2 regions of the Stenotrophomonas sp. YJH_SMC_138 genome follow, and region 1 is predicted to be linked to the other one. Evidence: riboswitches for the same ligand, from Rfam matches in the RefSeq annotation. Region 1 holds a riboswitch; the other holds the start of a gene.
The links. A riboswitch is a leader RNA that binds a small molecule or an ion and turns the genes downstream of it on or off. The one in region 1 is predicted to bind thiamine pyrophosphate.

Region 1 (3,638 bases):
GGTCAGCTCCAGGCCGGTGTGGGTCTGCGTGCCTTCCTCGACGAAGGTGTAGCCGACGTCGCTGCTGTCGGGCCTGGCGTACTGGTACGGCTGCGAGATGCGGAACACCGCTGCACCCAGCGTCAGCGCCTCGACCGGCACGTACTTCACGCCTGCTTCCAGCTGCCGTGACTGCACCGACGGCAGGAAAGTGTCGGCATTGCTGGTCCAGAACGGCGCTTCCTGGCCCAGCGAAATGCCGCGCACGTAGCTGGCATAGGCGTTGAGCTGATCGGTGGCCTTCCACACCACCGCGGTCTGCGGCAGGAACCGCGACAGGCGGCTGTGCCGCTGCGGAACGCCACGCTTGTCGTAGGCACGCTCGTCCAGGCGCACGAAGCGGCCACCGGCCAACCACTGCCAGTCATCGCCAAAGCTCATCCGGTCCAGCGCGAAGAACGCGGTCTGGCGGCTGTCCAGGCGTCGTGCGGAGGGGCCGGGCATCTTCGGCGACGGCTCGAACACGGGCACCTGCGGGTCGTGGATGTTGCTGGTGCCGACGTACTCGTTGACGCTCGGGCGCTTGTCCACGGTGCGGCGGAAGTAGTCGGCACCGAGGGTCAGCTGATGGCCGACGCTGCCGGTCTCGAAGCGGCCACGCAGCTCGGCACGGGCCTGCTGGTTGCGGCGGGTGTCGTCCGGGCTGCGGTAGTCGTAGACATCGTAGTCGCCGTTGGGTGCGAAGTAGTTGCCTGGCACGCTGCCATCGGCGCACTGCACGGCGTAGTAGCAACCGTAGGCGAAGGCGACGTTGTCATCGATCACCGAGCGGCTGTGGCCGACCGAGACGCGCGACTGCCAGGCATCGTTGAAGTCGTAGGTATGCAGCGCGGTGATGTTGGTGCTGGCGATATCCACCGGGCGCTGCCACGGCTGGTAGCCGAGCAGGTGCTCGCGGTCGACACCGCGCGGCAGGTCACGCGCGCCCAGCAGCTGGTAGCCGGACACCGAGCGCTGCGAGCTGGTCTGGTAGTTGGCATCCACTTCCAGCTTGCCGCGCTCGCCGATCAGCCAGTCGGCGGCCAGCGAGTAGAAGTTGCGGCGGCCATCGGCGTGCGCGACGTAGGAATTGCTGGAGTCCCATGCGGCATTCAGGCGCAGGCCGAAACGCGGGGTGATCCAGTGGCCGACATCGACGGCGACGTAGCGTGAGCCTTCCGAATCGGTGCCGAGCGTGGCGGTGCGTACTTCAGCCGGGCGCTTGCCGATGTAGTTGATGATCCCGCCCGGCGCCATCACCCCTGCCGCCAGGCCGGCTTCACCCTTGAGGATCTCGACCGACTGCACGTTCTCCAGCGCCAGGCGTTGCTCGCCGGCGATGGACAGCCCGTTGAAGCGGTAGCCGGTGGCGGCGTCCAGCGCGAAGCCGCGGATGGCGATGTTCTGGTAGTAGCCCACAGGTGCATACGCATCACCCAGCGAGGCATCGTTGCTGGCCAGCTCGGACAGCGAACGTACCTGGCGACGTTCGAGATAGTCGCGCTCGAGCACGTTCACCGAAGCCGGCGTGTCCTTCCACGAACCGCCGCCGAAGGCATTCACGCGCGAGGTATCGGCCTTCGGCTTGCCGGCCTCCACGCGCACCGCCGCCAGTTCGGTCGGCGAGCGTTCGGCACCAGTGGCAGCCGCATCGGTGGTGGCCTCGGCCTCGCTGGCATGCAGCGGCAGCGCGGCGCAGAGGGCGAGTGAGAGCAGGGTGGGGCGCAGGCAGCGGTTCATTCGGTTCGTCTTCGGACAACAAGGGAGACGAAGCGACGGCGCGCAGGTGCACCGGCCCATGATGGGGGTGTGGCTGCGGCTCAAAGCTCCCTACGCCGGTGCAAACCGGATCAGGTTCCAAGGGACTCTCTCAGCCTGGCAGATCCAGGCACCCCCGCTTCAGGTGACCATTTCACTACAAATGGTACGGATTTGCGAGCGCCAGCCGGGGTCAGATCCCTTTCCTGCGGAAAGGGATCTGACCGCAACGCTGCGTCAACCGGATCACGCGACGGCGTGCAGGGCCTGCAGCAGTGCCCGTCCCGGCGCGCTGTGGAACCACGCCGGATGGCCCAGCATGAAGGGCTGCCAGGCCACGTCGGCATTCGCGGTTGAGCGGGTGACACCTTCGAAGTACTCCACTTCGGACAGTGCGAAGTCGAAATGGACCATTGGCAGCAGGTCGGCCAGCAGGTGCACGCGTGCCGCCGACAACGGCAGCACCTCGCGGTAGCCGTCGAGCAGGGCCAGCGCGATATCGATGCGCACTGCCTCCATGCCGCGCTCCAGTTCCAGCCACGCCACTGCGTTGCGCTCGATCGCGGTGGCGAGGTCGAACAGCGCGCTGGTGGGCGACGCCAGGCCGAAATCCAGCACGGTGCTGACCTCGCCGTTGCGCCACAGCAGGTTGGAGACATGCCAGTCGTTGTGCGCCCACAGCCGGGGCTCGGCGCGCAGGCGCTCGGCCAGGCCGGCGTGCCACGGCAGCACGTCGCGCTGCAGCTGTGCTTCCCATGGAATGCGCGCGAGATAGCGTGCCAGCCCGGGACGTTCATCCAGTCCTGCCTTGATGGCGGCGATCGGATCGTCGGCACGGATCAGGTCGTCGCGCGCCACCAGCAGATGGGTGCTGCGCTGGGGCGCGTGGTAGCTGGCGGCGGCACGGTGCAGCTGTGCGAGCGTGCGCCCTGCTTCGCGGGCCTGCGCGACATCGGTCAACAGCGACCACGACACCGCGTCGCGATACAGGTCGTCGCCCACGCCGACATCGTGCAGTTCAAACGTCCATTCGCCGTGTTCGACCGCAGTGTGGCCATCGGTGGCCGGCAGCACCTGCACCACTGGCACGCCGGCGGCGGCGAGATGGGCGATGAAGTGGTGTTCTTCTTCCAGACAGGTCGCGCTGCGCACGCTGTGGTGGTGGCGCTTGATGAACACCGCGCCGCGCGTGCCGTCGACGATGGCGGCGGCAGACAGCGGCCGCGGGCTGTGCCAGCGCGGTTGGCTGTGCCCGCCCAGCTGCGGGTAACGCGTACTCAGCCACGCGATGTCCGCCGCGCTGATCGGTGGCCAGTCGGCAGCGACCTCGTCGTTGTTGAGGCCCTGCACGCGGTGGGAGGAAGACGTCATGCCACAGTCCGATCGGGAAAGTCACATCCAAGGCTGCGCATTCAACGCCATGCGCGTGGCCAACGCAAACGGGCGGGTCATCGACCCGCCCGTCTCCGCGTCATCGGTATGTCGGCGCTGCTTACCAGCCGCGATGGCGGCCGCGGTCGTGGTAGTAGCGGTTGTCGTAGTAGCGCTCACGCTGCCAGCGGCGGTCATCGCCACGGTCGTAGTAGCCACTGCGGTAGTAGCCACGGTCGTAACGGCGATCGTAGCGGTCGTCGTAACGGCGATTGTCGTAGTAACGGCGGTCGCGGCGGTCGGAGGTGGTCAGGTTGCCGATCGCGCCGCCGGCCACGGCACCGCCGACGGTGGCCGCAGGGTCGCCGTTGGACAGCAGGTTGCCGGCCACGCCACCGACCACGGCGCCGACCAGGGTGCGCTTGTCCTTCCTCGACATCGCGCTGGCATCGCTGACCACGGCGACACCGGCAACCAGTGCCAGGGCCATC
Region 2 (3,638 bases), on a different contig from region 1:
GTTTAGACGTTGCCGTTGCTTGAAAAAAGCGGTGCAGCCGCAGGCTGCAAAACACCCTCAATCCTGATCGTGCGCGCGCGCGGCCTCGGCCTGCGTCTCCTCCTGTGCCGCCATCTCGCGTGCGATCCACGCATCGATCATGTGCCGCTGGCGCTGCGCCTGCCGCCGCTCACGCGTGTACTCCTGGTCGAGCACGCGGTACAGCGACACCATCACCAGCACCATCAGCAGCGCGAATGGCAACGCCGCAATCGTGATCATGCCCTGCAGTGCATCCAGGCCACCGGCCAGCAGCAAGGCCGCTGCGATCAACGCCACCGCGATGCCCCAGGCCAGCTTGCGCTTCAACGGAGGATCGCCTGCTTCGTCAGTGGACATGCTGGCCAGCACCAGTACCGCCGAGTCGGCCGAGGTCACGAAGAAGATCATCAGCAGTACCAGTGCGATGCACGACAGCAGCAGCGGCAGCGGCATGCTGTCGAACAGCGTGAACAGCACGGTCTCGTAGCCATTGCCCAGCGCCTGCACCAGGTCGGCATGGCCGAAGATCTGTGCCCACAGCGCGGTGCCGCCGAATACCGCGAACCAGAAGAAGCCCAGCAGCGTCGGCGCGAGCACTACGCCGATCACGAACTCGCGCACGCTGCGGCCGCGCGAGATGCGTGCGATGAACGACCCCACGAACGGTGCCCACGAGATCCACCAGGCCCAGTAGAAGATTGTCCAGTCCGCCACCCAGGTGCTGCCGGAGAACGGTGACATGCGCAGGCTCATCGTCACCAGCTGGTTGAGGTAGGAGCCCAGCGTGGTGGTGAAGGTATCGAAGATGAAGCCGGTCGGCCCCAGCACCAGCAGGATGGCGGCCAGCAGGGCAGCCAACGCCAGGTTGAAATTGGACAGCCACTTCACACCTCGCTCCACGCCACTGGCGGTGGACGCCATATACAGCACGAAGGCGACGGCAATGATGGTCATCTGCACTGCGACGGTAGCCTGCACGCCGAACACGCGCTCGATGCCGGCGGCGATCTGGATGGTGCCGAAGCCCAGCGTAGTCGCGACACCGATCGCGGTGGCGACCACTGCAGCGATGTTGACCGCCCTACCGATCCAGCCGCGATGGTGGCGGCCGATGATCGGCTGCAGCATGTCGCTGACCAGGCCGCGGCCGTTGCGGTTGAACTGGAACCAGGCCATTGCCAGCCCGATCAGCGCATAGATGGCCCACGGGTGCAGGCCCCAGTGGAAGAATGCATAGCGCATCGAGGCGCGTGCCGCATCCAGGCTCTGCGGAGCAAGCCCTTCCGGTGGCTTGCTGAAGTGCGAAATGGGCTCGGCGGCGCCCCAGAACACCAGGCCGATGCCCATGCCGGCGGCGAACAGCATCGACATCCAGCTGGCTCGCGAGAACTCGGGCTCGGCGTCTTCGCCACCGATGCGCAGGTTGCCGAAGCGACCGAACGCCAGGTACATCAGGAACACCAGGGCCAGGAATACCACCAGCAGGTACAGCCAGCCGACGCTGCGGATGACTTCTGCCAGCATCGACTGCACCACGGCATTGAAGGGGCCTGGTGCAATACCGGCAAGCAGCACCAGCAGCAGAACCAGTGCGATGGAAACGCGAAACACCATGAAGGAGCTTCTCCGATCAAGGGATTGAGGGGAGCGAGCAGAGCTTGCAGCGAAGGACCGGCGGCATGCAGCGCGAACCGGGCAGGGGCCGCGTCGGCGTCGAAGGAGGCATCGGTCGCTGGAGGGCGACGGACGTGCACGTTACTGAACGCGACGTCATGGTTCTGTTAACGAACAGCGATCCGGATCAGATCCGCTTTCCACAGGAAAGCGGAACTGACCGCGGGGGCAACTCCCGGAGCGGGCGCTCTATGCTCTAATGCACGCCAAGAAGCGGGGGTACCGCGGCCATGTGGCCACGGTTGAGACAGTCCCTTGGAACCTGATCCGGCTCATACCGGCGTAGGGAAGCTTTGCAGTGCAGCCGTGCCCGGACACCGCCCAAGGACCGTCCGTGCGCGGTCGCAGTGCGCCGCCGCTTCGTCCCTGACCTTCCTGGACGATGCCCGATGAACGCACAGCTCTCCGCCCTGCAGCAACAGGCCCAGCAACTCTCCGAATCCGTGACCCGGCCCATTCCCGGCTCGCGCAAGATCCACGTACCCGGTTCGCGTCCGGATCTGCAGGTGCCGATGCGCGAGATCGCGTTGACCCGCACGCCGACGCTGTTCGGCGGCGAGGAGAATGCACCGGTCACGGTCTACGATACGTCGGGCCCGTACACCGATCCGGACGCGCGTATCGATCTGTCCGCGGGCCTGCCGGCGCTGCGTCGTGGCTGGGTGGAGGAGCGCGGCGATACCGAACAGCTCGACGGCCTGAGTTCGTCGTTTGGCCGCGATCGCGAGCACGACCCGAAGCTCGATGCTGTGCGCTTCCCCACACGCAGCCTGCCGCGACGTGCACGTGCAGGCGCGAACGTCACCCAGATGCACTATGCGCGCCGCGGCATCATCACGCCGGAAATGGAATTCGTCGCCATCCGCGAAAACCAGCGGCTGGACGCGATCCGCGATGCCGGCCTGCTGCAGCAGCACCCGGGCGAGGCGTTCGGCGCCTCGATCCAGAAGATCATCACGCCGGAGTTCGTGCGCGATGAAATCGCGCGCGGCCGCGCGGTGCTGCCCAACAACATCAACCATCCGGAAAGCGAGCCGATGATCATCGGCCGCAACTTCCTGACCAAGATCAACGCCAACATCGGCAACAGCGCGGTGTCCTCGGGCATTGCCGAAGAGGTGGAGAAACTGGTGTGGGCGATCCGCTGGGGTGGTGACACCGTGATGGACCTGTCCACCGGCAAGCACATCCACGAAACCCGCGAGTGGATCATCCGCAACTCGCCGGTGGCGATCGGTACCGTGCCGATCTACCAGGCGCTGGAGAAGGTCGACGGCCGCGCCGAAGCGCTCACCTGGGAGATCTTCCGCGACACGCTGATCGAGCAGGCCGAGCAGGGCGTGGACTACTTCACCATCCACGCCGGCGTGCTGCTGCGCTACGTGCCGCTCACCGCCAAGCGCGTGACCGGGATCGTCAGCCGTGGTGGTTCGATCATGGCCAAGTGGTGCCTGGCGCACCACAGGGAGAATTTCCTCTACACGCACTTCGAAGACATCTGCGAGATCATGAAGGCCTATGACGTGACCTTCTCGCTGGGTGACGGCCTGCGCCCGGGCTGCATCGCCGATGCCAACGACGCGGCCCAGTTCGGTGAGCTGGAGACGCTGGGTGAGCTGACCAAGATCGCCTGGAAGCATGATGTGCAGACCATGATCGAAGGCCCCGGCCACGTGCCGATGCAGCTGATCAAGGAGAACATGGACAAGCAGCTGCGCGAATGCGGCGAAGCGCCGTTCTACACGCTGGGGCCGCTGACCACCGACATCGCGCCGGGCTACGACCACATCACCAGCGCGATCGGTGCGGCGATGATCGGTTGGTTCGGCACGGCGATGCTCTGCTACGTGACGCCGAAGGAACACCTCGGCCTGCCCAATCGCCAGGACGTGCGTGACGGCATCATGGCCTACCGCATCGCCGCGCATGCGGCCGACCTGGCC

Region 2: another riboswitch for thiamine pyrophosphate. It lies ahead of thiC (phosphomethylpyrimidine synthase ThiC); the one in region 1 lies ahead of AC5P7I_RS17885 (TonB-dependent receptor).

What each region holds. Positions count from the first base shown of each region.
Region 1 covers NZ_JCAFTB010000009.1:188,534-192,171, reverse strand. The annotation lists gene AC5P7I_RS17885 (TonB-dependent receptor) at 1-1,758, opposite strand, end outside; TPP riboswitch at 1,829-1,924, opposite strand; gene AC5P7I_RS17880 (phosphotransferase enzyme family protein) at 2,023-3,147, opposite strand; gene AC5P7I_RS17875 (glycine zipper 2TM domain-containing protein) at 3,269-3,638, opposite strand, start outside.
Region 2 covers NZ_JCAFTB010000001.1:541,384-545,021, reverse strand. The annotation lists gene AC5P7I_RS02380 (BCCT family transporter) at 58-1,635, opposite strand; TPP riboswitch at 1,901-2,002, shown strand; gene thiC (phosphomethylpyrimidine synthase ThiC) at 2,085-3,638, shown strand, end outside.